DNA from 2 places in the Streptomyces sp. NPDC059851 genome. Region 1 is predicted to be linked to the other one. Evidence: riboswitches for the same ligand, from Rfam matches in the RefSeq annotation. Region 1 holds a riboswitch; the other holds the start of a gene.
What was found. A riboswitch is a leader RNA that binds a small molecule or an ion and turns the genes downstream of it on or off. The one in region 1 is predicted to bind glycine.
Positions count from the first base shown of each region.

Region 2: another riboswitch for glycine. It lies ahead of gcvT (glycine cleavage system aminomethyltransferase GcvT); the one in region 1 lies ahead of gcvP (aminomethyl-transferring glycine dehydrogenase).

Region 1 is NZ_JBHWJJ010000050.1:21,435-37,223, forward strand. Features, by position in the region: gene ACFV7Q_RS19155 (DMT family transporter) at 1-906, shown strand, start outside; gene ACFV7Q_RS19160 (aminotransferase class I/II-fold pyridoxal phosphate-dependent enzyme) at 1,077-2,417, opposite strand; gene ACFV7Q_RS19165 (pyridoxamine 5'-phosphate oxidase family protein) at 2,445-3,155, shown strand; gene ACFV7Q_RS19170 (DMT family transporter) at 3,137-4,168, opposite strand; gene ACFV7Q_RS19175 (DMT family transporter) at 4,335-5,306, opposite strand; gene ACFV7Q_RS19180 (SRPBCC family protein) at 5,480-5,908, shown strand; gene ACFV7Q_RS19185 (PhzF family phenazine biosynthesis protein) at 6,118-6,936, shown strand; gene ACFV7Q_RS19190 (CPBP family intramembrane glutamic endopeptidase) at 6,973-7,797, opposite strand; gene ACFV7Q_RS19195 (glutamate-cysteine ligase family protein) at 7,877-9,415, opposite strand; gene ACFV7Q_RS19200 (hypothetical protein) at 9,911-10,528, shown strand; gene ACFV7Q_RS19205 (DUF5999 family protein) at 10,795-10,992, shown strand; gene gcvP (aminomethyl-transferring glycine dehydrogenase) at 11,122-14,007, opposite strand; glycine riboswitch at 14,204-14,301, opposite strand; gene ACFV7Q_RS19215 (PRC-barrel domain-containing protein) at 14,416-14,796, shown strand; gene ACFV7Q_RS19220 (DNA polymerase IV) at 14,815-15,789, opposite strand, start outside.
Region 2 is NZ_JBHWJJ010000110.1:2,485-18,273, reverse strand. Features, by position in the region: gene ACFV7Q_RS28885 (flavodoxin family protein) at 104-859, shown strand; gene ACFV7Q_RS28880 (hypothetical protein) at 948-1,478, opposite strand; gene ACFV7Q_RS28875 (hypothetical protein) at 1,701-2,027, opposite strand; gene ACFV7Q_RS28870 (L-serine ammonia-lyase) at 2,346-3,728, opposite strand; gene glyA (serine hydroxymethyltransferase) at 4,023-5,279, opposite strand; gene gcvH (glycine cleavage system protein GcvH) at 5,299-5,679, opposite strand; gene gcvT (glycine cleavage system aminomethyltransferase GcvT) at 5,770-6,885, opposite strand; glycine riboswitch at 7,069-7,172, opposite strand; gene ACFV7Q_RS28850 (ATP-binding protein) at 7,417-8,082, shown strand; gene ACFV7Q_RS28845 (enhanced serine sensitivity protein SseB) at 8,139-8,873, shown strand; gene ACFV7Q_RS28840 (enhanced serine sensitivity protein SseB C-terminal domain-containing protein) at 8,947-9,687, shown strand; gene ACFV7Q_RS28835 (ABC transporter permease) at 10,317-11,309, shown strand; gene ACFV7Q_RS28830 (ABC transporter substrate-binding protein) at 11,351-13,114, shown strand; gene ACFV7Q_RS28825 (ABC transporter permease) at 13,256-14,257, shown strand; gene ACFV7Q_RS28820 (ABC transporter ATP-binding protein) at 14,371-15,393, shown strand; gene ACFV7Q_RS28815 (ABC transporter ATP-binding protein) at 15,390-15,789, shown strand, end outside.

The DNA.
Region 1 (15,789 bases):
CCGCTCGCCCGGCCCGTCCGGTCCGTCCGGTCCGCCCTCATGGACTGGCGCCTCCGCTTCGCGCTCCTCTCGGTGGTGTGGGGCTTCAGCTTCCTCCTGATCAAGGTGGGGACGCAGGGGTACGCGCCGTTCCACGTCGCCCTGGGGCGGGTGTTCTTCGGGGCGCTGGCCCTGCTGGCGGTACTCCTGGTCCGGCGCGAGCCGCTCCCCCGCGGCCGGCGCACCTGGGCCCACCTCACCGTGGCGGCGCTGCTGCTCAACACCCTGCCGTTCTCGCTCTTCTCGTACGCGGAACTGACGATCCCGTCCAGCCTGGCGGGCATCTGCAACGCCACCTCCCCGCTGTGGGGAATGGCACTGTCGCTGGTGGCGCTGTCCGAGGACCGCCCGACCCGGCGCCGCGTCGCCGGCCTCGGCCTGGGCTTCCTCGGGGTGCTGACCGTCCTCGGCGCCTGGCAGGGCTTCTCCGGCATCGACGCCAAGGGCACCGCCTTCGCCCTGCTGGCCTCGCTCTGCTACCCGATCGGCTGGATCTACGTCCGCCGCACCCTGGCCTCGGTGCCGGGCTCCCCCGTGGCCCTGACCGGCGCGCAGCTGCTGGTCTCCACCCTCCAGCTGCTGCTGGTCAGCGCCCTGTTCACGGCGGCGCCGACCTCGCTGCCGCTGTGGCCGACGCTGGCCGTGATCGCCCTGGGAGCGCTCGGCACGGGGATGGCCCTGCAGATGCAGTACGGCCTGGTGGCGGAGATCGGCCCGACCACGGCCCAGATGGTCACCTATTTCATCCCCGTCATCGCCACCACGGCGGGCGTGCTGCTGCTGGGCGAGCAGCTCCACTGGAACACCCCGGTCGGCGCGGCCGTCGTCCTGGCGGGCGCAGCCCTCACCCAGACCCGCCGCCGCTGAGTCGTCCGCCCGCACGACCACCGGCGACGGTCGCACCGTAGGTCCACCCGGCGGGACCCGGCACGGCTCCGCCTTCCACGTTCCGCTTCCTGCTCGCGCTCGGCCCGGCCCGGCCCGGCCGCCCGGTCTCCGCCCCCCGCCACCCGGCGCTGTGGCGCCCGGCCGCCCGGTCAGTCGAAGCGGCCGGCCGGGGCGGGGCGTACCGCCGCCGCGAGGGCGTCGGCGAGCAGGGCCACCTCGGCGGGCTCCAGCCCGGACACCGTCACCCGTACGCCGGACCCCGACCGCACCCGGAACCGGCTGCCCGGCGCCACCGCCCACCCGGCCGCCAGCATCCGCGCCACCACTCCCGTCTCGTCGGCGACGGGCACCCACACGTTCATCCCGCTGCGCCCGTGTGCCCGTACCCCGCGCTCCCCCAGGGCCGCGACCAGGGCCCCGCGCCGCTCCCCGTAGGAGCGTGCGACCGCCGCCGGGTCGACCAGCCCCGAGGACCACAGGTCCGCCACCGCGTACTGGAGCACCCGGCTCACCCATCCCGGCCCGAGCCGCTGGCGCCCGCGGACCCGGTCCAGGGTCACGTCGTCGCCGGTCAGCACCGCCAGGCGCAGGTCCGGCCCGTACGCCTTCGCCGTCGACCGCACCAGCGCCCAGTGCCGGGTCACCCCGCCGAGCGGGTGCAGCGGCACGTCGACGATGCCGTGCCCGTGGTCGTCGTCGATCACCAGCACCTGGGGGTGGGCCGCCAGTACCGCCCGCAGCTCCGCCGCGCGCCGCCCGCTCACGGCCGCCCCGGTCGGGTTCTGGGCCCGGGAGGTCACCAGCAACGCCCGCGCCCCGCGCTGCAGGGCCTGCTCCACCCCTGCGGCCGACGGCCCCTCGTCGTCCACGGCCACCGGCTCCACCCGCAGGCCGAGCGCTGCCATCAGGTCCAGCATGCTCCCCCAACCGGGGTCCTCGACGGCGACCGCGTCGCCGGGGCGCAGGTGTGCGTTCAGCACCCGCTCGATCCCGTCCAGCGCGCCCGAGGTCACCGCCAGCGGCCCGGACGGCACCCCGTCCGCGTCGAACCCGGCCCGGGCCGGCCGCGCCAGCTCCGGCGCGACCGGATCGTGCCCGTACAGGGTCGGCTGCTGCTCGTAGCGTGCCGCGGCCGCGGCGAGCGCGGCGTCCAACCGCGGCAGCAGCCGCACGTCCGGATTGCCGGACGCCACATCGCGCGTGCCCGGCGGTACCGCAGGGCGCAGCTCGTCCCGCGGGGCACTGGCCGGCCGGCCCCGCACCCGGCTGCCGCGCCGCCCGTCCGTCTCGATGACCCCGCGCTCGCGCAACGTGCGGTAGGCGGCGGCCACGGTGTTCGGGTTCACCCCCAGCACACCGGCGAGCTCCCGCATCGGCGGCAGCAGCGTTCCGGGCGGGAGCGCGCCCGACCCCACACCCTTCTCCACGCTGGCGGCGATGTCCGATGCCCGACGCCCTGTGAACCGATACTCTTCTAGCACAAAGACCATTATGCACTAGTGCAATGGAGTCGCGCCATGACCGCCAGGCCCGAGACCGCCGAGACCGCCGAGACCGCCGAGACCTACGAGCCCACCGAGACCTACGAGCCCACCGGCCGTACGGTCCCGACCCGCTCCCGCGAGCGGGCGCGCTACGACCGCGCAACCGTGCACGCGATACTCGACCAGGCCTACGTCTGCCACCTCGGCTTCGTCCGCGACGGGGCGCCGGTGGTCCTGCCCACGCTGTACGCGCGGGTCGGTGAAACCCTGTACGTCCACGGCTCCACCGGCTCCCGCCCGCTGCTCGCCGCGGGCAAGGCCGACCCGGGGTTGCCGGTCTGCCTCACCGTGACGCACGTGGACGGCCTGGTGCTGGCACGCTCGGCGTTCCACCACTCGATCAACTACCGCTCGGTGATCGTGCACGGCACCGCCTACCAGGTGACCGACGAGGACGAGCGCCGCACGGCCCTGGACGCCCTGGTCGACCACGTGGTGCCGGGCCGCTCGGCCGACTGCCGGCCCGCGAACGCCCGGGAGCTCGCCGCCACCGCGGTGATCCGCGTGGACCTGGCCGAGGTGTCGGCGAAGCTGCGGGCCGGCGGCCCGAACGACGACCCCGAGGACCTGGACCTGCCCTACTGGTCGGGCGTGGTCCCGGTCGCGCCGGTGCACGGGACCCCCGTACCGGCCGACGGCCTGGCCCCGGGCACCGCCGCTCCTGACTACCTCGCGGCGCTCTGAGCCGGTGCGGCGGGCCGGGCCTGCGCCCCACCGCCCACCGGCTCACCACCGGGGGGCGCAGCGCCGTCCGCCGGCCGCCGGGCCTCGGCGGCGATCAGCCCGCCGACCGCGCTCAGCAGCAGGACGGTGCCGAGCGCCACCGCTCCGGTCAGCCGCTCCCCGAGCACGAGAACGGCGATCACGGCTGCGCTGACCGGCTCGATCAGCATGATCACCGACACCGTCGCGGCCCGCACCACCGCCGCCCCGGTGAAGTAGAGGGCGTACGCCAGGGCCGTCGGCACGGTGGCGACGTACACCAGCAGCCACAGCACCCGCCCCGGTTCCGCAGTGTGCGGCAGCAGCCCCTCCACGGCGGCGAGCGGCAGCAGGCACAGCGCCCCCACCGCGGCCGACCAGGCGGTGGTGACCAGCGGATCGCCCGCGGCGCCGCGCCGCCCGAGCGCACGGGCCCGCAGGGTCATCCCCGCGTACCCGGCGGCCGAGACCAGGGCCCAGCCGACGCCGAGCGGCCGCACCGCCCCGGAGCCACCGCCGAGGACGAGCACGGCGAGCCCGGCGAGCGCACCGGCGACGGCGGCCACCCCGCCCGCGCCGAGCCGTTCGCCCATCCGGTACCAGGCCCCGACGGCGATCAGCACCGGCCCGGCCCCGAGGGTGACCACGGTGCCCACCGCGAGGCCGGTCTCCTGCACGGCGGCGAAGTACGCGGCCTGGAAGACCGTGAACAGCAGCCCCGTCCCGACGAGCGAGCCCGCGGAGGGGCGCGGCGCGGCAGTCGCACGGCGGGGTCGGCTTCGGCGTACCCGGCGCACGGTGAGCACCCGGCGTACGGCGAGCACGCCCAGCAGCACGGCGAGGCCGCCCGCGCAGCGCCAGAACGTCAGGGCGAGCGGACCGAGGTCACTGGCCAGGTAGAGGAGTGAGGCGGCAGCACCGGCGGTGCCCCAAGCGACGCCGGCGATGACGAGGGACAGCAGACCGCGCCCAGGAGCGGGCGAGTGGTTCGACACGTGTTTTCTCCGCGCATGCGTGAAGGATGAAAGGGACGGCTCATCGCTTCGCGGGCAGCACGGACCGGCCCGGGAGCCTCCCGGGCCAGGTCCTCGTCGGTGCGGTGTCGGCCGCCCGCGCTAGGCGGCGGGCGGCGGAAGCACGGTCGAATGCATGCCCGCCACCCTATGCGGTGGTGGTCTCCCGGTCGACCGCGACCGGTACGGGCCGCTCCGCTTCCCGTACCGGCGTCGCCGCCGGGCGCGCGGTCTGGGCGATGAAAGCTCCGCCCAGCACTAGCGCACCGCCGATGACCTGCGGCGTCGACAGGTGCTCGCCGAGCAGGACCCAGGCGAACACGGTGGCGACGACGGCCTCCAGGAACGCCACGACGGAGGCCACCTGCGGGGAGAGGCTGCGCACGGACACGATGCCGGTCAGATACGCGAACACGGTCGCGACGAGCACGACCCAGCCGAGCAGCAGTGGCGCGGGCACCGCCGTGTCGCCCATCCACGCCTGGCCGCCCAGCACCTGCCAGTCGATCTCCCACGGGCGGGCGAGCACCGTCATCACGAGCGCGCCGATGAGCATGCCGTACGCGATCACGCCGATCGGGTCGGGCGCGTCCTCGCCGTCGGCACCCTGGTCGGCGAAGACGAAGTAGAAGGCCTGGCAGCAGGCGGCGCAGAGGCCGAGCAGCACTCCCAGCGCGTCCAGCTTCAGTCCGGCCCAGACCTCCACCACGCACGCCAGGCCCACCACGGCCACCGCGGCTCCGGCCGCAGCCGCCCGGGTCACCGGCCTGCGCTGCACGAAGCGGATCCAGCCGAGCAGCAGCGCCGGCCCCAGGTACTCCAGCAGCAGAGCGACACCGACGGGGATGCGGGACAGGGAGGCGAAGTAGAAGGCCTGCACGCCCGCGACGGCGACGATGCCGAAGCCGGCGAGCAGCAGCGGTTTGCGGCGCAGCAGGGCCCGGTGCCGCCAGGCCAGCGGAGACAGCACCAGCGCTGCCCCGCCGACCCTGAGCCAGACCATGTGCAGGGGATCCAGCCCCGCCTCGATCAGCGGCTTCGCCGCCACTCCCGAACCACCGAACGCGAACGCGGAGACCAGCGCGAGGCCGAGTCCGGCGTTCCTCCCAGACGCTTGCATCCGGCCATCATGACAGGGCTTGTCAGGACCGTCATGCCCGTGACGCCTGTTGAGACACAGCCGATACCCGCCGTGACCGGCCCTTACTCATCTGACGACTCGTCAGTATTGTGTGTTCCGCCCGCCGGGGCTACGTTCCGCCGCACGTACCCGACGAGAGGGGTGGTGACGGCATGGCGGAAGTGACCGCGCAATCACGCATCGAGGCGTCCCCCGCACGACTCTGGGCCCAGCTGACGGACTGGCCGGCGTACGGCCGGTGGAGCATGACGCACACGAGCTTCCCGAAGGGCGGACCGCAGGACCTCGCGGTCGGCGTGACCTTCGAGGAGAACATGAAGATGATGGGCTTTCCGGCCGAGGTCGTCTGGACCGTCTCGGAACTGGAGGAGGAGCGCCTCTTCGCCATCACCGGCAAGGGCCCGATGGGGGTCGCCGTCCTCACCCGCTACACCCTGGTCCCCGACGGCGGGGCCACCGTCGTCCGCATCGACGGGGAGTTCACCGGGGCGGCCGTCTCCTTGATGGCGGGGAAACTCAAGGACTCCGCCACCGCCGCCCTGAACGAGTCGCTGCGCAAGCTCGCCGGCCTGGTCGCCTGACCCCTCCGGGTTTCGGCCACCCCGCACGCGCGGGCGTGCCCCGCGGGCAGTCGGGCCCGCGGGGCACGCGCCGCAGCCGCCGACCAAGGCCCGTCGGCCACGGCCAGGATCGGGTGGAACTGCTTCCGGGCCTCGTCGATCACCTGACCGGTCCAGTCCTCCGGGATTGGCCTTTGTCTGCGATCAAGGAACGGCCCTACCGTCGGGCCATGCGCCTCCGAATCGTCGACGCCTTCACCGACCGCCCCTTCGGCGGCAACCCCGCCGGGGTGCTGCTCCTGGAGGACGGCTTCCCCCCGGACCCGTGGCTGCAGCAGGTCGCCGCCGAGGTCAACCTCTCCGAGACGGCCTTCGCCCACCCCCTGCCGCCGGGCGGGGACGCCGACTGGGCGCTGCGCTGGTTCACCCCCACCGCGGAGGTGGACATGTGCGGCCACGCCACCCTGGCCACCGCGCACGTCCTGGCCAGCAGCGGCCTCGCCCGGGGCCTGATCCGGTTCACCGCCCGCTGCGGCCCCCTCACCGCCGAGGCGGCCGAGGACGGCACCCTCACCCTGGACTTCCCGACCTCCGCCCTGACCCCCGTCGCGCCCGAGCCCGCCGTGCGCGAGGCCCTCGGCGCGGAGATCCGGTCCGTCCACGACACGTCCGCGCACGTCGGCGACCTCGTCGTAGAGCTGGCGGACGAGCGGACCGTACGCGAGCTCACCCCCGACATCGCAGCTCTGCGCGGCTACGCCAGGCGCGGCGTGATCGTCACGGCCCGGGCCGAAGACCCCGCCCGCGGCTACGACTTCGTCTCCCGCGGCTTCTTTCCGGCCTTCGGGATCGACGAGGACCCGGTCACCGGCAGCGCCCACACCGCTCTCGCCCCCTTCTGGGCGCAACGCCTGGGCCGCACGCAGCTGACGGGCCTCCAGGGCGGTGCCCGCACGGGCCTGGTACGGGTCACCCTGACGGGCGACCGCACCCTCCTGACCGGGAACGCGGTCACCGTCATCGACGGCGAACTGCTCGCCCGCCCCTGACCCTCCCGCGCGGCGCCGGCCCCCCGGCACAAGGGCCTACGAGGGGGTCGGCAGCCAGTCCACCTCGCCCGCGAGCAGCGCGTACCCGCCGAAGGCCACGATGTCGAGCAGGGCGTGCGCGACGACGAGTGGCATCACCCGCCCCCACCGGCGGTAGGCCAGCACGAAGACGGCGCCCATCACCATGTTCCCGATGAAGCCGCCGATGCCCTGGTAGAGGTGGTACGAACCGCGCAGCACCGAGCTGGCCACCAGGGAGCCCGTGGGCGACCAGCCCAGCTGGTCGAGTCGGCGCAACAGGTAGGCCAGCACGATGACCTCCTCCACCACGGAGTTCTGCACCGCGGAGAGGATCAGCACCGGGAACTTCCACCACACGTCCGGCAGCGCCTCCGGCACCACCGTGAGGTTGAACCCGCTCGCCCGCGCCGCCAGGTAGAACGCCAGCCCGGCGCTCCCGATCCCCGCCGCCACCAGCGTCCCGCGCGCCAGGTCCCAGCCGGGCCGGGTGCGGTCGAAGCCCAGCACCCGCAACCCCGGCACCCCCTCCCGGGTCAGCAGGTGGGCGACCAGCAGCACGGGCACCAGCGCGGTGCAGATCCCGAACAACTGCCAGGCCAGGTCCAGCCAGGGCCGGCCGGGGGCGTACGAGCCGTTCAGCGTGGCGGCCTGGTCCTTCAGGCCGCCCGGCTTGGTGAGCGAGCCGATGAAGCTGATCAGCGAGGAGACGGCGCTCGCTCCCAGGGACAGGGCGAGCACCAGCAGCGTCTCGGTGCGCAGGAGGCTCCGCCGCCCGTCCTCGTCCAACGACCCGACCACCGGCTCCGGCTGCGCCCGCACGTCCGACTCCCGTTCCGCCATCCCGTTCCGACCACCCCATACTGCCCCTTCGGCGGCAGAACGGGATCACCGGCCGGCGATCCGGCTGCGGCGGCCCGGCTCAGGGCCTGCGGGCAGGTACGGGCGCCCCCCTCTCCTGCGCGGGAAGGCCGACCGGCCAGGTGTGCACGGGGTCGCCCCCGTGCATCAGCTCGCTGTAACGGCGGGTGATCGCGGCGAGGGCCGCGTCCCGGTCCAGGCCGGCTGCGAGCGCCCGGTGGTAGGTGTCCACCTGCCAGGTCGCCCCGTTCACCCGCCGCCGGCAGCGCTCCTCGATGATGCCGAGGTAGTGGTCCCGGTCGGCGCGCTCGATGCCCCAGGCGTCCAGCCCCGCAGCGGCCATGGGCAGCAGCTCGTCCAGGACCAGCCTCACGGCGGGGACGCTGGCCAGGCCGCCGCCGCGGCCGCGGCGCGGCCACCGCAGCCGGGCGTCGATCCCGTACCGGCAGGCCGCGTCGAAGTTGGCCTCCGCTTCGGCGAACGGCAGCCGGGTCCACACCGGGCGCTGCTCGTCGGCGAGGGTGCGGACGAGCCCGTAGTAGAAGGCGGCGTTCGCGACGACGTCGGCGACCGTCGGTCCGGCGGGCAGCACGCGGTTCTCCACCCGCAGGTGCGGCACTCCGTCGGCGACCCCGTACACGGGCCGGTTCCACCGGTAGATGGTGCCGTTGTGCAGGACCAGCTCCTGCAGGCTCGGCACCCCGCCCTCGGCGAGCACCCGCAGCGGCTCCTCCTCGTCGCAGATGGGCAGCAGGGCGGGGAAGAAGCGGACGTTCTCCGCGAAGAGCTCGTACACCGACTCCACCCAACGCTCCCCGAACCAGGTCCGCGGCCTCACCCCCTGCGCCTGGAGCTCGGGCGGCCGGGTATCGGTGGCCTGCGTGAACAGCGGTGGACGGGACTCCCGCCACAGTTCGTGCCCGAACAGGAACGGCGAGTTGGCGCCGACGGCTATCTGGACGGCGGTCACCGCCTGTGCCGCGTTCCACACGTCGGAGAACCGGGCCGGCGTCACCTGTAGGTGCAGCTGGACGGAGGTGCAGGCGGCCTCCGGGACGATCGACCCGGTGCTCCAGGTCATCCGCTCCACCCCGTCGATGTCGAGGAGGAAGTCCTCGCCGCGCAGCATCAGGATCTGCTCGTTCAGCAGGGAGTAGCGGTCCACCGCCGACAGATTGGCGGTGACCAGGTCGGAGCGGCTGATCGTCGGCAGGATGCCGATCATCACCACGCCCGCGTCGACCGCCGCTGCCTGCCGGTGCGCATAGCCGAGCCCCGCGCTCAGCTCTTCGGCGAGCTGGTCGAATACCCGCCCGCCGAGCCGGTGCGGAAGTACGTTCACCTCCAGGTTGAACATGCCGAGTTCGGTCTGGAAATCCTGACTCGCAATGCGCTCGAGAACCTGGGCATTCAGCATTCTCGGCATCCCGTCGGCCCCCGCCAGATTCAGCTCGATCTCCAGCCCCATCATGTTCTTCGGGCGGTCGAACCGCTTCTCCGCCAGAAGCCGCTCCAGTCCCTCCAGGCACTCGTGGAGCTTCCTCCGATACCGTCGGCGATCGGACAGGTCGAATCCGCCCGCCACGACCTTCTCCCCCATCGAAGCGTCCCTCCTCGAGTGGGCGTCGCCCGGGCACCCGGACGCGCGTGTACGGTCGATGATGCCCCGGAGGCGAGATCGATAACGCAGCGGGGAGGGTCGCGACAGGGAGCGTGCGCCGGTTTGGCCGAAGGGCGCCATGGCACATTCACCTGGCAAGCACCCGTATGCAAATTCCGCATCGGTTTTGCCGGTTCCGGATAATCGAAGCTTTCCAGCCGAGCCCCCGTCAGGTAATCTCCGAGGTCAGCGCGACGTGTTCGCGTGTATCCGGCATGCATGCCATGTCAGCGGGACCGGTAAGCGCCTTGCCTGTAATAGGCGGGCCGGCTAGCCGAAACACTGCATGAACACATGTCGTATAAACTCCGCAAACGAGGCAGAGAGTTGGCGCGCGGCCATTGCCCCTCAGCCCCCCTCTGGCCCCAGAATGCGACAGCGCCGTCCCGCACTGCCCCCCGATCCACAGGTCTCCCAAGTGAGAGGCGACCCACCATGCCGCTGCATGTCCCCCCGGCTCCCGCGCCTGCCCTCCGCAGCGTCCTCACGGCACTCGGTTCCCCCGCAGCCGTCGCGGCGGGCACCCCCGCCCTGCGCGCCGTGCAGGGCCCGCTGACCGCGGAGCTGCCACTGCCGGTCCACGTCCTCGACCGGCTCGGCGTGTCCCAGCCGACCGCCCCGGCCCGGCCGCCCCGCACCCGGCTGACCGGCTGGCGGTTCCTGATCCGCAGCGGCGACCGGCACATCGCCGCCGCGGACACCCGGCTGACCCCGGACGGCTGGATCTTCTCCCATTTCTTCGAGGGCCCCTACGTCGCCGCCACCGAGCGGGCACTGCGCCTGGCGGAGGCGCTGGGCAAGGACTACCAGCCCCGGTTGCTGTCCGTCCCGGAGCTGTACATGCTGACGCTGTGGCTGCACGGGTCGGTCGGAGCCGATGCCTCCGCCGGGCTGCCGGCCGCGGCGGACCTGCTGGTGCCGCTGGCCCCGGCCCCGCCGGGCATTGCCGCGTACCGGCCGCATCCGGTGTCCGAGCTGCTGCCCGTGATGACTCACCGGCTCACCCCGCCGGCCCCGCCGATGAGGCCGCCACTGGCTGCTCCGGCCGCCTGATCAGGCCTCTCCCCCGGACGGCCCATCCGGCGTAGTACCGCCGGGCCACTCGTGAACCACCCAAAATGACAGGGGAGTTGGGCTGAACCGCCCGCACGGGTGATGCGTCATCAATCTGTGAGGACAGCTGCCGGAAATCCCTGCGGACCGAGGTCCGGAGGGCAACACTGGGACTGACCGCATCAAGTCGTCGACCACGGGGGGCGGCCATGAACAAGGCATCGAGCCGCAGCACACACACCACACCGCAGCGAAAGAACGCATCCATGTGCCAGCACCAGCCAGCGTGCCCGTCAGCCGACTCCGCCGACCGGGAGGCCGCGAAGCCCGTGGCCAACCACCCGGAACAGGGCTGGAGCCTGCTGTGCAACGGTGTTCTGCTCTTCGAGGACACCGGTGAGCTGCTGCCGGACGGCCAGATCATCGCACCGCACCGCCCGCTCGTGGCGGCGCCGGCGGCCTAGCCGAAGCCGGCTCGACGGAACGCCGGAGCGCACGCCGAAGCCGAAGGGGCCGGCCCGGGAGCAATTCTCCCGGACCGGCCCCTTCACCGTGCAGTCAGCTCATGCTTTTGTGTCAGGTCGCCGCACGGATCAGTTGTCGTACTCGTCCAGCGGCGGGCAGGAGCACACCAGGTTGCGGTCGCCGAAGGCGCCGTCGATACGGCGCACCGGCGGCCAGTACTTCTCCGTCGCCGAAACGCCGCCCGGGAAGAGGGCCTCGTCCCGGGTGTACGCGTGCGTCCACTCGCCGCCGAGCATCGCCGCGGTGTGCGGGGCGTTGCGCAGCGGGTTGTCCTCCGCCGGCCACTCGCCGGACGCGACCCGCTCGATCTCCGCGCGGATGGCGATCATCGCGTCGCAGAACCGGTCGATCTCGACGAGGTCCTCGGACTCCGTCGGCTCGATCATCAGCGTGCCGGCCACCGGGAAGGACATGGTCGGGGCGTGGAAGCCGTAGTCGATCAGACGCTTGGCGATGTCGTCCACGCTGACGCCCGTCTCCTTCGACAGCGGGCGCAGGTCGATGATGCACTCGTGCGCGACCAGGTCGCCCGGGCCGGTGTAGAGCACCGGGTAGTGCGGCTCCAGGCGCTTGGCGATGTAGTTGGCGCCGAGCACGGCCACCTGGGTGGCGCGCTTGAGGCCTTCGCCGCCCATGAGGCGCACGTACGACCAGGAGATCGGCAGGATGCCGGCCGAGCCCCACGGCGCGGCCGAGATCGGGCCGACGCCCGTCTCGGGGCCGGCGGTCGGCTGCAGCGGGTGGTTCGGCAGGTAGGGGGCCAGGTGGGCCCGGACACCGACCGGGCCGACGCCCGGACCGCCGCCGCCGTGCGGGATGCAGAAGGTCTTGTGCAGGTTCAGGTGCGAGACGTCGCCGCCGAAGTGGCCCGGCTTGGCGAGGCCGACCAGGGCGTTCAGGTTGGCGCCGTCGACGTAGACCTGGCCGCCGGCCTCGTGGACCTGGGCGCAGATGTCGGCGACGTGCTCCTCGAACACACCGTGGGTGGACGGGTAGGTGATCATCAGCACGGCGAGCTCGTCGCGGTGCTGCTCGATCTTGGCGCGCAGGTCGTCCGCGTCCACCTCGCCGTCGTCCGCGGTCTTGACGACGACGACCTTCATGCCTGCCATCACGGCGCTGGCGGCGTTGGTGCCGTGCGCGGAGGACGGGATGAGGCAGATGGTGCGCTGCTCGTCGCCGTTCGCGCGGTGGTAGGCGCGGACGGCGAGCAGGCCGGCGAGCTCGCCCTGGGAGCCGGCGTTCGGCTGGATGGAGACCTTGTCGTAGCCGGTGACCTCGCAGAGACGTTCCTCCAGCTCGCTGATGAGCGTGAGGTACCCCTCGGCCTGCTCGACCGGGGCGAAGGGGTGCAGCTGGCCGAACTCGGGCCAGGTCACCGGCTCCATCTCGGTGGTCGCGTTGAGCTTCATCGTGCAGGAGCCCAGCGGGATCATGCCGCGGTCGAGCGCGTAGTCCTTGTCCGCGAGCTTGCGCAGGTAGCGCAGCATCGCGGTCTCGGAGCGGTGCTGGTGGAAGACCGGGTGGGTGAGGTACTCGTCCGTGCGCAGCAGGCCTTCGGGCAGCGCGTCGGCGGTGGTCTCGTCGAGCGCCGTGATGTCCGCGGTGACGCCGAAGGCGGCCCAGACGGCCTCGATGTGGGCGCGCAGGGTGGTCTCGTCGACGGAGACGGAGACGTGGTCGGCGTCGACCTGGAACAGGTTGACCCCGCCCTCGCGGGCGGCGGCGACGACCTCGGCGGCCTTGCCGGGCACGTGGGCGGTCAGGGTGTCGAAGTACGAGCCGTGCACGAGCTCGACCCCGCCGGCCGTGAGACCGGCGGCGAGCAGCGCCGTGTAGCGGTGCGTGCGGCGGGCGATCGTCTTGAGACCCTCGGGGCCGTGGTAGACGGCGTACATGCCGGCCATGACGGCGAGCAGCACCTGCGCGGTGCAGATGTTGCTGGTGGCCTTCTCACGGCGGATGTGCTGCTCACGGGTCTGCAGCGCCAGGCGGTACGCCTTGTTGCCGTCCGCGTCCACGGAGACGCCCACGAGGCGGCCGGGCAGCGAACGGGCGTGCTTGTCCTGGACGGCCATGTAGCCGGCGTGCGGGCCGCCGAAGCCCATCGGCACGCCGAAGCGCTGGGTGGTGCCGACGGCGATGTCAGCGCCCAGGGCGCCCGGGGAGGTCAGCAGGGTCAGCGCGAGCAGGTCGGCGGCGACGGCGACGATCGCGCCGAGCTCGTGGGCCTGGTCGATGACCGGCTTGATGTCGCGTACGGCACCGGAGGCGCCCGGGTACTGGACGAGGACGCCGTAGACGCCGCGCTCGGCGATCTCGGCCGGGATACCGGCGGACAGGTCGGCGACGACGACTTCGATGCCGATCGGCTCGGCGCGGGTCTCGACCACCGCGATGGTCTGCGGCAGGGCGTCGGCGTCGACGAGGAACACGTTGCCCTTCGCCTTGCCCACGCGGCGGGCCAGGGTCATGGCCTCGGCGGCGGCGGTGCCCTCGTCCAGGAGGGAGGCGCCGGAGGTCGGCAGGCCGGTCAGCTCGGCGACCACCGTCTGGAAGTTCAGCAGCGCCTCGAGGCGGCCCTGGGAGATCTCGGGCTGGTACGGCGTGTACGCGGTGTACCAGGCCGGGTTCTCCATCACGTTGCGCAGGATCACCGGAGGGGTGAAGGTCCCGTAGTAGCCGAGACCGATCATCGAGGTCATGACCTTGTTGCGGCCGGCCAGGCGGCGCAGCTCGGCCAGCACCTCGGCCTCGGTCCGCGCCTCGGGCAGGTTCAGCGCCTCGGCGGTCTTGATGACGTCCGGAACCGCGGCGGCGGTCAGTTCGTCGAGCGAGCCGTAGCCCACCTGGGCGAGCATCTTGGCCTGCGCCTCGGCGTCCGGGCCGATGTGGCGCTGCTCGAAGGGGATGCCTCGCTCCAGCTGGGAGAGCGGAATGCGGTTGGCGGTCATGTACGGAGGCCTCCTGGTCGTACGACCTGCGAGGGGCGCCACGGCGCGGGCGCCCGGACGGCCTCCCCCTCTGTCATCTCAACCTGAGAGCTTCACCGGATCCTGCGGAGGACGTCCGCGGGGTCCGGCTTTCACCGTCGGTGAGGAGTGGAACCGGCACTGCGGGCCCGGCACCGCTCCTGCTTTCCAGAGTGGCCTCGTCCGTGCGGTACGGATGCCTGAGAGATTCCGGGGAGGATTTGCTCCTTCGGCGCCTCCGTCGAGCTCGGTGGAGGACTCTCCCGCACAGGGTCAGCAGCCACCACCCAGCCTACCAGCGAGGTTCCCGGACCTCCCTCGAGTGGCCCCCTCCGGGGAAATGCCCTTTCGTAGTCATGACGGAGGAGTCGCGACCCGTGTGGAGGGACCGTGCAGACAGACATCGATCCCCGCAGCCTGATCGGCCGCAAGGCGTTCGACCGCAACGGCACGAAGATCGGAACCGTCGACGAGGTCTACCTCGACGATGCCACCGGGGTGCCGGAATGGGCCGCCGTCCGGACCGGCCTGTTCAGCCGTGACGCCTTCATCCCCCTGGAGCCGAGCGAGCTGGTCGGCGAGACCCTGCACGTCCCGTTCGAGCGGGCCCTGATCAGGGACGCCCCGGACTTCGGTGTCGGCCGCCACCTGTCACCCGAGCAGGAGCTGCAGCTCTACCACCACTACGGGCTGGACGTCACCCTCCCGTCCGACTTGACGTTCAAGCATGACTTCGGCCGCCTGGCGAACGGCGAGCAGGGCGAGGAGTAGCCCGCCGGCCCGCCCCGGTCATCCGGACCGCCCCACGAGCGGCAGCGGATCGGACGGCTCCAGATCGGGGTCGTCCATCTGGAAGGTACGCACCCGCCCGGGGGCCGAGCCCGGTTGCTCGAAGCGAACGGTCACCCGCCCGAGCCCGCTGCCCTGCACCCACCCCGGGCCGTACACGGCGTGCCGGACGTCGCTCCCCGCCGCCCAGTGCCGCGCACGGGCCCGCTCCGGCCGGTCGGCTGACCCATCGGTCGGACCGTCGCCCGCAACCGCCTCAGGAGCCCCCTGAGCCCCTTCCGCGCCCTCTCCCCCGGCGCCCCCCGCAGGCTGCCCGGGCACTCCCGGCTCGTGCGACGCATCGGGGCCGCCTTCGGCAGCCGCGGCAGCCGCCTGGGACTGCGCGAACAGGTCCTCCTGGGTGTAGTCCGCGAGCCCGGTCACCCCCACGCCCAGCAGCCGCACGCCACCGGTGGTGTCCACCGCCTCCAGCAGCCGTGCCGCGGCCTCCCGCACCACCGCCGGATCGTCCGTCGGCCCCCGCAGCGTCTCGGAGCGGGTCAGCGTGGAGAAGTCGTACCGTCGCACCTTCAGCACGATCGTGCGCCCCGAGTGCCTGGAGGCCCGCAGCCGCCCCACGCACCGGTCGGCGAGCCGCTGCACCTCGGTCCGGATCCGCACCCGGTCGTGCAGGTCCACGTCGAAGGTGTCCTCCACCGACACCGACTTCGCATCGCGCTCGGCGACCACCGGCCGGTCGTCCAGGCCCAGGGCCATCCGGTACAGCCCCACGCCGTGCGCCCGCCCGACCAGCCGGACCAGCTCGTCCTCCCCCGCCTCGGCGAGCTCCCCGACCGTGGTGATCCCGGCCCGCCGCAGGTGCTCCCCGGTGGCGGGCCCCACCCCGGGCAGGGTCCGTACGGACATCGGAGCGAGCAGTTCCCGCTCCGTGCCGGGCTCGATCAGCAGCAACCCGTCCGGCTTGGCCTCCTCGGA
Region 2 (15,789 bases), on a different contig from region 1:
GGAGCGCGCAGTGGGCGGCCGGGAGGGGCGGCCCCCGGACGGGCGCCCCCGGACGGGCGCCTTCCGGTCGCCGGACGGCCCGGCTGGCCCGCAGGCTGGGAAGGTGGCCGACGAACACGACACCGCAACACCGCAGCCGGGGGCGAACGCCGGGGCGTTCGACTACTCCGACCTCACCGCCGTCTACGTCAACTGCACGCTCAAGCGCTCGCCGGAGACCAGCAACACGGAAGGCCTGATCGTGCGGAGCCGCGCGGTCATGGAGGCGGCCGGCGCCCGGACCTCGCTGATCCGCGCCGTCGACCACGACATCGCCACCGGGGTCTGGCCGGACATGACCGAGCACGGGTGGGAAACCGACCAGTGGCCCGTCCTGTACAGCCAGATCATGGCCGCCGACATCCTCGTGCTGTGCGGGCCCATCTGGCTCGGCGACAACAGCTCCGTGATGAAGCAGGTCATCGAGCGGCTCTACGCCTGCTCGTCGCTCCTGAACGAGCAGGGCCAGTACGCCTACTACGGGCGCGTCGGCGGGGCGCTGATCACGGGCAACGAGGACGGCGTGAAGCACTGCGCCATGAACGTCCTCTACAGCCTCCAGCACCTCGGGTACACCATCCCGCCACAGGCCGACGCCGGCTGGATCGGCGAGGCGGGGCCCGGCCCCTCGTACCTCGACCCGGGCTCGGGCGGCCCGGAGAACGACTTCACCAACCGGAACACGGCGTTCATGTCGTGGAACCTGATGCACCTGGCCGCCCTGCTCAAGCGCTCCGGCGGCGTCCCCGCCCACGGCAACCAGCGCTCGGCATGGGACGCCGGCTGCCGCTTCGACTTCCCCAACCCCGAACACCGCTGACGCCCCGGACCCCGGCGGCCCGACCGGGCGGACGGGTGCCCGGGACGGCGGCGCGGGCGGGCGGCCCCGGGCACCAGCGGACGGAGGGTCAGCCGCAGCACACGTTCCGGTGCGCGACGTCCAGCACGAACCGGTCGGGCGAGCGCAGCGTGAACGACCTGTAGGACGGCCTTCCGTCGAAGGCGGCGCCGAAGGTGACGTACCCCTCGAAGTCGCCCGTCATGGCGAAGCCCTTCAGCGCGGGCAGGTCGATCTTCGCCAGCTTCGGCCCGCGGTAGGTGCTCTCACCGGAGCGCAGGTGCGCCTCGGCGGGGTGCAGGCGGATCTGCAGGAAGTGCTTCCCGGCCAGCGCGACGGGTTCGCCGGACCCGTCCCGGTACAGCCGCGGGACGCGGGTGACCTCGACGTCGGGGACGCGGCCCCGGAGGTCGATGACGATCCGGTCGTACGCGCAGTGCCCGGCCCAGCGGGCGTTCACGACGAGCGGGGTGGCGGTGCGCCCGGCGGCCGCGGCGGCCGGGGGCTGGGCGGTGGAGGCGGGCGCGGCGAGGGCGAGTCCGGCGGTGAGGAGAGCTCCCGTGGCCAGGGCCACGGTCTGCCGGCGGCGGAGATGGTTCATGACGTCCCCCTGGTTCTGTAGGGACGGGGATCCGTGTCGCTGCTGGAGACACTTCCTGCTCGCCCATGGTTGCAGCAAAACCACCTGAATTTCCCAATGGGCATAAATGCGCGATCCATGATGTCATCGGGTCAAAAGGGGTAGTCGATCGGGCGGTGTGCAGCGGAACGGGCGCGGGCCCGCCCTCCGGCCGGAGGGCGGGTCCCCGCGGGCACCGGGCCGCTACGGAGCGGGCTCGACGGCCGCGGGCTCGACGAAGGCCGGCGCGTTCCCGTTCGACTGTCCTACGGTGGCGGAGCCGGTGCCGTTCAGCTGTACGCCGTTGCTCTGGTTCGTCGCCCCGGAGCCGGTGGCCACCTGCTGGGTGGTGGAAGAGTTGCCCGCGTTGGCGCCGAAGACGCCGCTGCCCACGATCTCGGCGGCGGACGCGTTCGAGGAGGTCCCCGCCCCGGCTCCGCTGTCGGCCCGGGCGGTGCCCGAGCAGAGCAGGGCGGCGAGGGGGAGAGCGGCGAGCGCGGTGATCAGGCGGGCGCTGCGGTTGCTCGTCATGGTGAAGTCCTCCGTACGGGAAAGGGCTGCGGTCCACGGCGGTCGGCCGGCCGCCGGGGGATGTGCCGCGACGTCACGTGATCACCCTGGCGCACCGGGATCCTCCCGTACCACCCCCAGCCCCTACGGTTCGCCCTGAAGCGTGATCAATCCCCGCCAAACCTCAACACCCGGGAAAACCGGACGGTTGCTGCGGCTGCGGCTGCGGCTGCGGCTGCGGCTGCGGGTGAGGGTGAGGGGAGCGGTCGGGCGGAGACGTACGAGGACCCCGGGCGCAGCGGCGCCCGGGGTCCTCGTACGCGTGCGGACCGGGTCAGGTCAGCATTCGATGACGTTGACGGCGAGGCCGCCGCGGGCCGTCTCCTTGTACTTGATCTTCATGTCGGCGCCGGTCTCCTTCATGGTCTTGATGACCTTGTCCAGGGAGACCTTGTGGCTGCCGTCCCCGCGCATCGCCATCTTCGCGGCCGTGACCGCCTTGACCGCGGCCATGCCGTTGCGCTCGATGCACGGGATCTGGACCAGGCCGCCGACCGGGTCGCAGGTCAGGCCCAGGTTGTGCTCCATGCCGATCTCGGCCGCGTTCTCGACCTGCTCCGGGGTGCCGCCCAGGACCTCCGCGAGGGCGCCCGCCGCCATCGAGCAGGCGGAGCCGACCTCGCCCTGGCAGCCGACCTCGGCGCCGGAGATCGAGGCGTTCTCCTTGAACAGCATGCCGATCGCGCCCGCGGCGAGGAGGAAGCGGACCACGCCGTCCTCGTCGGCGCCGGGCACGAAGTTCACGTAGTAGTGCAGGACGGCCGGGAGGACGCCCGCCGCGCCGTTCGTCGGGGCCGTCACGACGCGGCCGCCCGCCGCGTTCTCCTCGTTCACGGCCATCGCGTAGATCGTCGTCCACTCGCTGCGGTGCAGCATCGGGTCGCCCTCGGTGCGCAGCTGGCGCGCCGTCGCCGCCGCGCGGCGCTTGACCCGCAGGCCGCCCGGGAGGATGCCCTCGCGGGACATGCCGCGCGCGACGCAGGCCTGCATGACCCGCCAGATCTCCAGCAGGCCCGCGCGGATCTCCTCCTCCGTGCGCCAGGCCTTCTCGTTCTCCAGCATCAGCGAGGAGATCGACAGGCCCGTCTCCTTGGCCAGGCGCAGCATCTCGTCACCGGAGCGGAAGGGGTACTTCAGTACGGTGTCGTCGAGCTTGATCCGGTCCTCGCCGACCGCGTCCTCGTCCACGACGAAGCCGCCGCCGACCGAGTAGTAGGTCTTCTCCAGCAGCGGGGCGCCCGAGGCGTCGTACGCGAAGAGGGTCATGCCGTTCGCGTGGTACGGCAGGGCCCGGCGGCGGTGCAGGATCAGCTGGCTCGGCTCGTCGAACGCGATCTCGTGGGCACTGCCTATCTCCGTGCCGAGCAGGCGCAGCCGGCCGGTCTGCCGGATGCGCTCCACCTCGTCGTCGGCCGTCTCCACGTCCACGGTGCGCGGGGAGTGGCCCTCCAGGCCGAGCAGCACCGCCTTCGGGGTGCCGTGGCCGTGTCCGGTCGCGCCGAGCGAGCCGTACAGCTCGGCCCGGACGGAGGCGGTCTGCGCGAGCACACCGTCCTTCTTCAGCCGCGTGACGAACATGCGGGCGGCGCGCATCGGACCCACGGTGTGCGAGCTGGACGGACCGATGCCGATCGAAAAGAGATCGAAAACCGAAATGGCCACGGTGGCGGACTCCCGGGAGTTCTTGCCCCCGCGGTGGCGGGGAGCGGACCGTCCGACCGGTCTCGGAGCGGGACGAGGCGGCCGACGGAGGGGGCGGATCTTGCGGGGATTGCGGGCAAAGATCACCTCGTGGGCGCCCATGCCCGGTTCATCAGCGTACGTCAGTTCGTGGGGGTGCCGGTTACGCCGGTCTGTACGGGGGCTGTCGCGGTCCCGACGTACCGGACCGCGGGCCCCGGGTCATGGGAAAGGCCCGGCCCTGTGTGACACAAGGCCGGGCCCCCCGAGCCTGGCCTACAGCGACGGGTACAGCGGGAACTTCGCGGCGAGCGCCGAGACGCGCACCTTGAGGGCCTCGCCGTCGTACGCCGGCTTCAGGGCCTCCGCGATGATGTCGGCGACCTCGGTGAAGTCCTCGGCGCCGAAGCCGCGGGTGGCCAGGGCCGGCGTGCCGATCCGCAGACCCGAGGTGACCATCGGCGGCCGCGGGTCGTTCGGGATGGCGTTGCGGTTGACCGTGATGCCGATCTCGTGGAGGCGGTCCTCGGCCTGCTGGCCGTCCAGCTCCGAGTTGCGCAGGTCCACCAGGACCAGGTGCACGTCGGTGCCGCCGGTGAGCACGTCCACGCCCACGGCCTTGACGTCGTCCTGGACCAGGCGCTCGGCGATGATCTTCGCGCCGGCCAGGGTGCGCTCCTGGCGCTCCTTGAACTCGGGCGAGGCCGCCACCTTGAAGGAGACCGCCTTGGCGGCGATCACGTGCTCCAGCGGGCCGCCCTGCTGACCGGGGAAGACCGCGGAGTTGATCTTCTTGGCCAGTTCCTGGGTGGAGAGGATCACGCCACCGCGCGGACCGCCCAGGGTCTTGTGCGTGGTGGTGGTCACGACGTGGGCGTGCGGCACCGGGTTCGGGTGGAGGCCGGCGGCGACCAGGCCCGCGAAGTGGGCCATGTCGACCATCAGGTACGCGCCGACCTCGTCCGCGATGCGGCGGAAGGCGGCGAAGTCCAGCTGGCGCGGGTAGGCCGACCAGCCGGCGACGATCAGCTGCGGCTTGGTCTCCTTGGCGAGGCGCTCGACCTCGGCCATGTCGACCTGGCCGTCCTCACCGACGTGGTAGGGGACCACGTTGTAGAGCTTGCCGGAGAAGTTGATCTTCATGCCGTGGGTCAGGTGACCGCCGTGGGCCAGGTTCAGGCCCATGATCGTGTCGCCCGGCTTCAGCAGCGCGAACATCGCGGCGGCGTTGGCCTGGGCACCCGAGTGCGGCTGGACGTTCGCGGCCTCGGCCCCGAAGAGCGCCTTGATCCGGTCGATCGCGATCTGCTCGACGACGTCGACGTGCTCGCAGCCGCCGTAGTAGCGGCGGCCCGGGTAGCCCTCGGCGTACTTGTTGGTCAGGACCGAGCCCTGGGCCTCCATGACGGCGACCGGAGCGAAGTTCTCCGACGCGATCATCTCCAGGGTGGACTGCTGGCGCACGAGCTCGGCGTCGACGGCGGCGGCGACGTCCGGGTCGAGCTCGTGGAGAGGGGTGTTCAGAACGGACATCAGGATCCCCTGTGGTCAGTTACTTACCGGAGGTGAGCTGGTCGTACTCGTCGGCGGAGAGCAGGTCGGCCGGCTCCTCCGCGACGCGGACCTTGAACAGCCAGCCGCCCTCGAACGGAGCGCTGTTCACGAGGCTCGGGTCGTCCACGACGTCCTGGTTCGCCTCGACGACCTCGCCGGTGACGGGGGAGTACAGGTCGCTGACCGACTTGGTCGACTCCAGCTCGCCGCAGGTCTCGCCCGCGGTCACCGTGTCGCCGACCTCGGGGAGCTGGGCGTAGACGACGTCACCGAGCGCGTTGGCCGCGAACTCCGTGATGCCGACCGTGGCGACGCCGTCCTCGGCGGCCGACAGCCACTCGTGCTCCTTGCTGAAACGCAGCTGCTGGGGGTTGCTCATGACCTGATTCTCCTGGATGCGGGGGAGTGCGAACGAACGGTGGTCTTGCGTGGTGAGACGCCTCGGCCGGCGGCAGCCGGCGTACGGGCGCTACTTCTGCCGCTTGTAGAAGGGCAGGGCGACGACCTCGTACGGCTCATGCGTACCGCGGATGTCCACGCCGACGCCGGAGGTGCCGGGCGCGGCGTGCGCGGCGTCCACGTACGCCATGGCGATCGGCTTGCCGAGGGTCGGGGAGGGGGCACCGGAGGTGACCTCGCCGATCACCTCGCCGCCGGCCACGACCGGGAACCCGGCGCGCGGGACGCGGCGGCCCTCGGCGACCAGGCCGACCAGCTTGCGCGGCGGGTTGGTGGCGGCGCGCTCGGCGGCGGCCTCCAGGGCTGCGCGCCCCACGAATTCGCCCTCCTTCTCGAACTTCACGACCCGGCCCAGACCCGCGTCGAACGGGGTGAGGGAGGTGGTCAGCTCGTGCCCGTACAGCGGCATGCCCGCTTCCAGGCGCAGCGTGTCGCGGCAGGACAGGCCGCAGGGCACCAGCCCGGCGCCCTCGCCGGCCTTGCTCAGCGCCTGCCACAGCTCCACGGCGTGCTCGGGGGAGACGAACAGCTCGAAGCCGTCCTCGCCGGTGTAGCCCGTCCGCGCGATCAGCGCGGGCACGCCGGCGACGGTGCCCGGCAGGCCCGCGTAGTACTTCAGGCCGTCCAGGTCGGCGTCGGTGAGGGAGGCCAGGATCCCGGGGGACTCCGGGCCCTGGACGGCGATCAGCGCGTACGCGTCGCGGTCGTCGCGGACCCCGGCGTCGAAGCCGGCGGCGCGCTCGGTGAGGGCGTCGAGGACGACCTGGGCGTTGGAGGCGTTGGCGACGACCATGTACTCGGTCTCGGCCAGGCGGTAGACGATCAGGTCGTCGAGGATCCCGCCGTCCTCCTGGCAGATGTGCGTGTAGCGGGCGCGGCCGACGCCGACGGTCGAAATGTTGCCGACCAGGGCGTAGTCCAGGAGCTTCACGGCCTCCGGACCGGTCACCGTGATCTCGCCCATGTGGGAGAGGTCGAAGAGGCCGGCCTTGGTGCGCACGGCGTTGTGTTCGTCGCGCTCGCTGCCGTACCGCAGCGGCATGTCCCAGCCCGCGAAGTCGGTCATGGTCGCACCGAGCGAGCGGTGCAGCGCATCGAGGGCGGTCAGGCGGGGGGCAGTGCTCATGGGTGTGGCTCCCGGGTCCCAGGGCATGACATGACGAGGACGTTCCTCCCCATCTGTCATCGGAACCTGAGAGGTTCGCCGAGAGTCCCGCGGGAACGGGAACCGCCGACTTGCACCTTGGGTGGAGCACGCCCCGGTCCGCCATGGGGGACGGGAAGGGCGCGACTCGCTTTTCAGATCTGCCTCATCCACGCGGTACGGGGCCTGAGAGATTCAAGGGAGGTACTTGCTCCTTCGGCGCCCGGACGCGGCCTCGCGGCCCGTCGGGACTCTCCCGCGCGGATTCAAGCGGCCGGTATGCAGTTGGTCCAGATGGCGCACATCATTGCACGCCCCACCGCGGATCGGGTGGGCGGGCCCGAAAGACTGTGTCATTCGCTACCTCACGGAGCGGCCGTGCCGGACGGTGTACGGTCGCGGACCGCGTCCGGTGGCCGGACGGCCCGGCCGGAACCGGCGCCGTCGGATTACCGTCTCTTTACACTCAATGGGCATGGGGTCCGCGAGGCCCGATTCGGGGGAGGCGATCTTGTGCGGAGATTCGGAGTCCTGGCGACCGCCGGGACCGCGGACGGGGTACCTGCGCAGCGGGCGCGCACGCACCGCGGGCCGGTGAGCGACCTGCGCGGCCTGGGGGACCGCGGGCCGCGCCGGCTCGGCTTCGCCGAGGGGGACATCGTCGTGGTCTCCGGTCTGCCCGGCGGCGGCAAGAGCACGCTGATCAAGCGGGCCGCCGAGGGCGGCGGCATCGACTCCCAGGACGTGCGCGAGCACTGGGAGCGGCGCATGCCCGCGGGGCTCCCGTACGCCGTCTACCGCCCGCTGGTGCGGATCGCGCACTACTGGGGGCTGTGGCGGGTCCTGCGATCCGGCGCCTCGGCCGTCGTCCACGACTGCGGTACGCAGCGCTGGGTGCGGGGGCTGCTGGCGGCGACGGCGCGGCGCCGCGGCCGGGCCCTGCACCTGCTGATCCTGGACGCCACCCCGCAGGAGGCCCTTTCCGGACAGATGGAGCGGGGTCGTGGCGTGTCGGCGTACGCCTTCGCCCGGCACCGGGCCGCGGTGGGCCGGCTGGTGCGCGCAGCGGAGTCGGGCCCGCTGCCGCCGGGCTGCACCTCGGTGGTGCTGCTGGACCGGGCCGCCGCCGCTCGGCTGACCCGCATATCCTTCCGCCCCGCGGAGCCCGGGCGGGCCTGAGCCCCGCCCGGGCGGCTACCCTCTGCCGGTACACGGCGCGACGAGCGGAGGCGGAGATGCACGGCGGCGGCTGGCCGGAGAACGAGCTGGAGCAGGTGCTCGGGGCGGCCCTGGGCGTGCCCGACGCCGGCCCGAGGATCGTCGAGGTGCTGGGCCGGAGTCGGGTCTGGGTGCCGCTGCCCGGCGGAGGCGGCCCGGACAGCCCCTCCCTCACCCTGCCCACCATGGAGATCGGCGGGGCGGCGTACGTGCCCGTCTACAGCTCCGAGGACCAGTTCCGCGCCTGCGTCGGCCCAGGCATGGACTTCGCCGTGGCCCCCGCCGTCGAGTTCGCCCGCGGCCTGCCCCCCCAACTGGGCATCGCCGTGAACCCGGAGGGCACCGTCGGCGTACCGCTGCCCCCGCCCGCCGTCGCCCAGCTGTGCCGGATCGGCCGGACCGAGCTCGACGGACCCGCCACCGGTGGCCGCGTCCGGCTCTACGAGCCCGACTGGCAGGACGACCCGGTGGACTTCCTGACCGCCGCGGCCGAGGAGTTCCGCACCACCGGCCTGGTCGTGGCCGCCCACCGCTGCCTCGCCAGCGTCGAGGGCGGCGACCCGGAACTGTGCATCGGCGTCCGCCTGTCGAGGCGGGACCCCGCCGCGCAGAACGCGCCGCGCGAGGCCCTCGCCCGGGCCCTGGCACGGGTTCCGGCGCCCTGGCCGGTGCAGCTGGTCCTGCTGGACGCGGCGGAGGACCCGGTGGTCGACTTCATCCTTACGCGCGTAAGCCCCTTCTACGTGCCCTAGCGGCGCTTAAGCTGGTCTCATCTCCTGGCCGCACGGGTGGCCTGGACACGCGTGCGGACGAGGAGGGGTACCGGTGAGTGCGTCAGGCACTGCCGCGGCCGGGCAGGTCGAGCACATCATGCGACAGGTGACTCCCGGGCGCTACGAGAGCTACGAGTCACTTCTGCAGGCCCTCGCCGAGGGTCGGCTGTGGATGCTGCTCTGGCAGGGCAGCCCCGGTTCACCGGACGCCCAGTACGGCGGCATGGAGCTGGAGGGCATCGGATACGCGCCCTGCGTCACCTCCCCGCAGGAACTGGCGGCCAGCGGCTGGAACCGCGGCTACGAAGTGGTCACCGGCCGGGACATCGCGCGCGCCCTCTATCCCGACCGCTGGGGGCTGTGGCTGAATCCGCACGCCCAAGGGGGCGGCCTCGGCATCCCCTGGGCGGACCTGCGCCGGATCGCCACCGGCCTGGACCGGATGCCGGCGGGGCCGCTGCGGCTGTCCGAGCCCGCCCTGGAGCTCCCGCAGTTCTACGGGCTGCTGACCCAGCACGCGCACCGCACGCCGGCCGTCCGCTCGCTGCGGCGCGCCTGGGTGCAGCCCGCACTGGGTTCGCCGTACCTCGCGGTCGGGCTCGACCTGTACGACGCCTCCGCGCCCGCGCTGGAGTCCGTACGGGAGATGATGCGCCAGTCCGTCGGTGCGGTGCCCGAGGGCGTGCCGGTGTGCACGGTGGCGCTGGCCGACGAGCACGACCCCGTCGCGATGTGGCTCCGGTCACAGACGCGGCCGTTCTACGACCGAGAGGGACAGGCTCCGGCCTACTGACCGCCAGCTGAGACGACCGCGTCGCGCGACGCTCCGGCCGCGGGGAACCAACCGTTCCCCGCGGCCTTCTTCTTGTCCGGATTTCTTCGCTGATGCGGGTCCAAAAGGCGTACTCCTACCGCGAGTTGGGCGCGTTGTCCGATTGCGCACCGAACGGACGGTGTTGCTCCGCTGAGCCGACACGGCAGTCCGGATAACGGGAACCCGACCCTCACATCACGGTTGCGCATCCATTCATCTGCGGGTCTGGCGGCTGATCGCAGCGCCGTTGAAGACTCCCCACCCAAGAGCCGCTGGGTCCCCGGGGAAACGGTTCGGCTCCCTGCACGTCGCTCGTCGTTCCGCACCGCTTTTCGCGCACTTCCGCACGGCTTCCCGCACGGCACCCGCACCGCTCCTGCACCGCACTGCACCGCACCAGTACCGCACCCGCACTGCCACCTGCACCGCACCTGCACCGCACCGGGCACGCCCGGACACGCACCGAGCACCACCGCACCTCCCGCACTTCCCTGCACCTCGGCACAGTCCTGCGTGTCACCACGCACAAGAGCGCCACTCCGCACCAACGCCGCCACAGCGGCGGGCATGGGCCGGCAACCCGTCGGCCGAGAGGGGTCCCCACCACGATGACGGCACCACTGCATGACACGAGCGCGGAACCCACCGCACCCGTGGCCGTAGCCGACGTCCCTGCGAAGGCCATCGAAGGCCGCTCGCCCGGCCGTATCGCCTGGATGCGGCTCAAGCGCGACAAGGTCGCGCTGACCGGCGGCGTGGTCGTGATCTTCCTGATCCTCGTGGCGGTCTTCGCGCCGCAGATCGTGAGCCTGCTGGGCCACCCGCCCAACGAGTTCCACGAGGACATGATCGACCCGGACCTCGGCACGCCGATCGGCTCCTGGGGAGGCATCAGCTCCGACTTCCTGCTGGGCGTCGAACCCACCAACGGGCGCGACGTGTTCAGCCGGATCGTCTACGGCGCCCGCATCTCGCTGGTCGTCGCCTTCCTGGCCGCCTTCGTCTCGGTCGCCATCGGCAGCCTGCTCGGCGCCCTCGCCGGGTTCCTCGGCGGCTGGGTGGACGGCGTCATCAGCCGCCTGATGGACCTGCTGCTGGCCTTCCCGCAGCTGCTGTTCACCATCGCGCTGGTGTCCGTCGTCCCCAACTCCCTCTGGGGGTTCGAGGGTTCGGGCGTCCGGATGGGCGTGCTGATCGTCGTGATCGGCTTCTTCGGGTGGCCGTACATCGGCCGCATCGTCCGCGGGCAGACGATCTCCCTCCGCGAGCGCGAGTACGTGGAGGCGGCACGCAGCCTCGGCGCAGGCCGCGGCTACATCCTGATCAAGGAACTGCTGCCGAACCTGGTCGCGCCGATCCTGGTCTACGCGACGCTGATCATTCCGACCAACATCCTGACGGAGGCGGCTCTCAGCTTCCTCGGCGCCGGCGTCAAGCCGCCGACCGCGTCCTGGGGAAAGATGCTCTCCGACGCCGTCCCCATCTACCAGGACGACCCCATGTACATGGTGGTCCCGGGTATGACGATCTTCATCACCGTCCTGGCGTTCAACCTCTTCGGGGACGGGCTGCGTGACGCACTCGACCCCAAGGGCAGCTGAACCGCTCCACCGATTCACCCACCTCTGGAGGTTGGACCAACGTGATCCGCAGAAAGCAGGCCCTCGCGATCACCGCCGTGATCGCCGCGCTGTCGCTGACCGCCGCGTGCGGCGGCAACGACGGCGAGAAGAAGACCGAGGGGAAGGGCGGGGGCAACGCCGCCTTCAACGCCGCCACCACCGGCATCGTGAACCCGTCCACGGAGAAGGGCGGCGAGCTCAAGCTCTGGTCGCCGCAGGACGTCGACTACCTCGACCCGGCGCGTGCCTACTACGGCTTCGTGTGGAACATGCAGCGCCTCTACGTCCGCCAGCTGCTGGCGTACGACAGCAAGCCGGGTGAGGCGGGCACCAAGCTGGTCCCGGACCTCGCCGAGGCCCTGCCCGTCCTCAGCAACGACGGCAAGACGTACACCGTCAAGCTCAAGGACGGCGTGAAGTTCGAGGACGGCACGCCGATCACCTCGAAGGACATCAAGTACGGCATCGAGCGCGTCTTCGCGCAGGACGTGCTGTCCGGCGGTCCCACCTACCTGATCGACCTGCTCGACCAGGGCCAGAAGTACCCCGGCCCGTACAAGGACACCGACCCCAACAAGATGGGTCTGAAGTCCGTCGAGACGCCGGACGACAAGACGATCGTCTTCAACCTGGCGAGCGCCAACTCCGACTTCAGCTACCTGCTGGCCATGCCGTCCTCCTCGCCGGTCCCGGCGGCCAAGGACACCGGTGCCACGTACACCAACAAGCCGATCGCCACCGGCCCGTACAAGGTCGAGAGCTTCACCGCCGGCAAGGGCGCCACCTTCGTCCGCAACGAGAACTGGGACCCGAAGACGGACACCATCCGCACGGGCCTGCCGGACAAGGTCACCTTCACGGTGACGACCAACCCGGACGACATGGACGCCCGCCTGCTCTCCGGTGACATCGACCTCGCCGTCGACGGCACCGGTGTGCAGCAGGCCGCGAAGAACAAGATCCTCAAGGACGAGAACCTCAAGAAGAACGCGGACAACCCGTTCACGGGCTACATCCGCTACTTCGCCTTCCCGCAGACCGTCGCGCCGTTCGACAACATCGAGTGCCGCAAGGCCGTCATCTACGCGGCCGACCCGAAGTCCCTGCAGACCGCCCGCGGCGGCCCGACCAGCGGTGACCTCGGCGCCAACATGCTGCCGCCCGGCATCCCCGGCTCCGACAAGTCCTTCGACCCGTTCGGCCTGACGAAGGGCCAGCCGCAGGAGGACAAGGCCAAGGAGGCCCTGAAGGCCTGCGGCAAGCCGGACGGCTTCGAGACCACCATCGCCGTCCGCAACAACCGCGCCCCCGAGGTGAAGACGGCCGAGTCCCTGCAGGCCTCGCTCGCCAAGGTCGGCATCAAGGCCACGATCGACCAGTACGACGGCAAGCTCTCCTCCTCCACGATCGGTTCGCCCGAGAACGTGAAGAAGAAGGGCTACGGCATCATCGTCATGGGCTGGGGCGCCGACTACAACTCCGGCTCGGGCTTCCTGCAGCCGCTGGTCGACGGATCGTTCATCCTGCCGAACGGCAACAACAACTACACCGAGCTGAACGACCCGGAGATCAACGGGCTGTTCGACAAGGCCGCTGCCGCCGCCACGCCGGAAGCCGCCGCCCCGTTCTACACGGACATCAACAAGAAGGTCATGGAGAAGGCCCTCTACCTTCCCATCAACTTCGACAAGGCCTTCGTCTACCACAACCCGCGTCTGACGAACGTCTACTTCAACGACTCCATGGGCAAGATCGACCTCGCCGTCATCGGCGTCGGCAAGTGATCCGGTAGTCGAGTCGTCACGTAACAACAGGCAAGTGCCTTCACCGCACATGCGCTAGTCCGAAGGGCAGGTGAAGGCCGCAGGCGGCGGCTGCCGTCCCCACGAGGGACGGCGGCCGCCCGCCCCGGGCGGCCGACTGCAGTGCTCGTCTACCTCATACGGCGACTGTTCAACGTCGTCGCCACGCTGCTGGTGGTCTCCGTGGTCACCTTCGGCATCTTCTTCGCGGTCCCGAAGCTCACGGGCAGCGATCCGGCCCTCATGTACGCCGGCCGCGAGACCAACGAGACCGCCCTGGCGGGCATCCGCGTGAAGATGGGCTTCGACAAGCCCATCTCCGAGCAGTACCTGACCTTCGTCAAGGGCATCTTCGTCGGCCGCGACTACGACGGCGGCACCGAGATCACCCACTGCGAGGCGCCCTGCTTCGGCTACTCGTTCAAGACCGAGGCGCCCGTCTGGGAGACCATGGTCGACCGCATGCCGGTCACCCTCTCGCTCGCCGTCGGCGCGGCGGTCATCTGGGTGCTCGCCGGTGTGGCCACCGGCGTGGTCTCGGCGCTCAAGCGCCGCACCGCCATCGACCGCACCGTCATGGTCGGCGCCCTCGCGGGCGTCTCCCTCCCCATCTTCTTCACCGGCATGGTGGCCCCCGCGATCTTCGTCTACAGCCTCGGCTGGCTGGACGTGTCCAACTACAAACCCCTCACGGAGGACCCCGGGGCCTGGCTCAACGCCCTCATCCTGCCGTGGGTCACCCTGGCCTTCCTCTTCGCCGCCACCTACGCCCGCATCACCCGCGCCACGATGCTGGAGGTCCTCGGCGAGGACTACATCCGCACCGCCCGGGCCAAGGGCCTCAAGGAGGGCGTGGTCATCCGCAAGCACGCCCTGCGTTCCACCCTCACCCCGATCGTCACGATGTTCGGCCTCGACCTCGGCGGACTCCTCGGCGGCGCGGTGCTCACCGAGACGACCTTCAACTTCCAGGGTCTGGGGACGGCGGCCGTCGCCGCCATCGGCCAGGGCGACCTCCCCGTGATCATGGGGGTCACCCTGCTCGCCGCGCTCTTCGTGGTGATGGCCAACCTGATCGTGGACCTGCTGTACGCCGTCATCGACCCGCGCGTGAGGCTGACGTGACCGAGAACCACCCCCCCTCCGGCTCCGCGGCCGGCTCCGGCGCGGGCGAGGCCCTCGCCGACGGGCCCGCGTTCGTCCCCGAGCAGGCCGGGCCCCGCGGCAGCGGCGCCTTCCTGTCCGTACGCGACCTCAAGGTCCACTTCCCGACCGACGACGGCCTGGTCAAGTCCGTCGACGGGCTCTCCTTCGACCTGGAGCGCGGCAAGACCCTCGGCATCGTCGGCGAGTCCGGCTCCGGCAAGTCGGTGACCTCGCTGGCCATCATGGGCCTGCACCGCACCGGCAACGCGCGCAGCCGCCCGCACATCTCCGGCGAGGTCGTCCTCGACGGCGAGGACCTCGTCAAGGCGGACGCCGACCACGTGCGCAAGCTGCGCGGGCGCAAGATGGCGATGGTCTTCCAGGACCCGCTGTCCGCGATGCACCCCTACTACACGGTCGGCAAGCAGATCGTCGAGGCGTACCGCACCCACCACGACGTGGACAAGAAGACCGCCCGGCGGCGCGCCGTCGAGATGCTCGACCGGGTCGGCATCCCCGAGCCCCACCGGCGCGTGGACGCCTACCCGCACGAGTTCTCCGGCGGCATGCGCCAGCGCGCGATGATCGCGATGGCGCTGGTCAACAACCCCGAGCTGCTCATCGCGGACGAGCCGACCACCGCCCTGGACGTCACCGTCCAGGCGCAGATCCTCGACCTGATCCGCGACCTGCAGAAGGAGTTCGGCTCCGCGGTCATCATGATCACGCACGACCTGGGCGTGGTCGCCGAGATGGCCGACGACATCCTCGTGATGTACGGCGGTCGGTGCGTCGAGCGCGGCACCGCCGAGAAGGTGTTCTACGAGCCCCGCCACCCCTACACCTGGGGGCTGCTCGGCTCCATGCCGCGCATCGACCGCGAGCAGACCGAGCGCCTCATCCCGGTCAAGGGCTCCCCGCCCAGCCTCATCAACATCCCGAGCGGCTGCGCCTTCAACCCGCGCTGCCCGTACGCCGACGTCCCCAAGGGCGGCATCACCCGCACCCGGCGGCCCGAGCTGACCGAGGACGGCGGCGGGCACTGGTCCGCCTGCCACATGTCGCAGGAGGAGCGGACCCGGATCTGGACCGAAGAGATTGCGCCGAAGCTGTGACCGACATGAAGAAGAAGGCGGACGGGCCCGCGGCGGACGCGTCCGGCGTGCCCGCGCAGGCGCCGGCCGGGGAGCCGCTGCTGAAGGTGACCGGCCTGGTCAAGCACTTCCCCATCAACAAGGGGCTGCTGCGCCGCCAGGTCGCGGCCGTCAAGGCCGTCGACGGGATCGACTTCGAGGTCCGGCGCGGTGAGACGCTCGGCGTGGTCGGCGAGTCCGGTTGCGGCAAGTCGACGATGGGCCGGCTGATCACCCGGCTGCTGGAGCCGACGGGCGGTACGGTCGAGTTCGAGGGGCGCGACATCACGCACCTCGGGGTCGCCGGGATGCGTCCGCTGCGCCGCGACGTGCAGATGATCTTCCAGGACCCGTACGGCTCGCTGAACCCGCGGCACA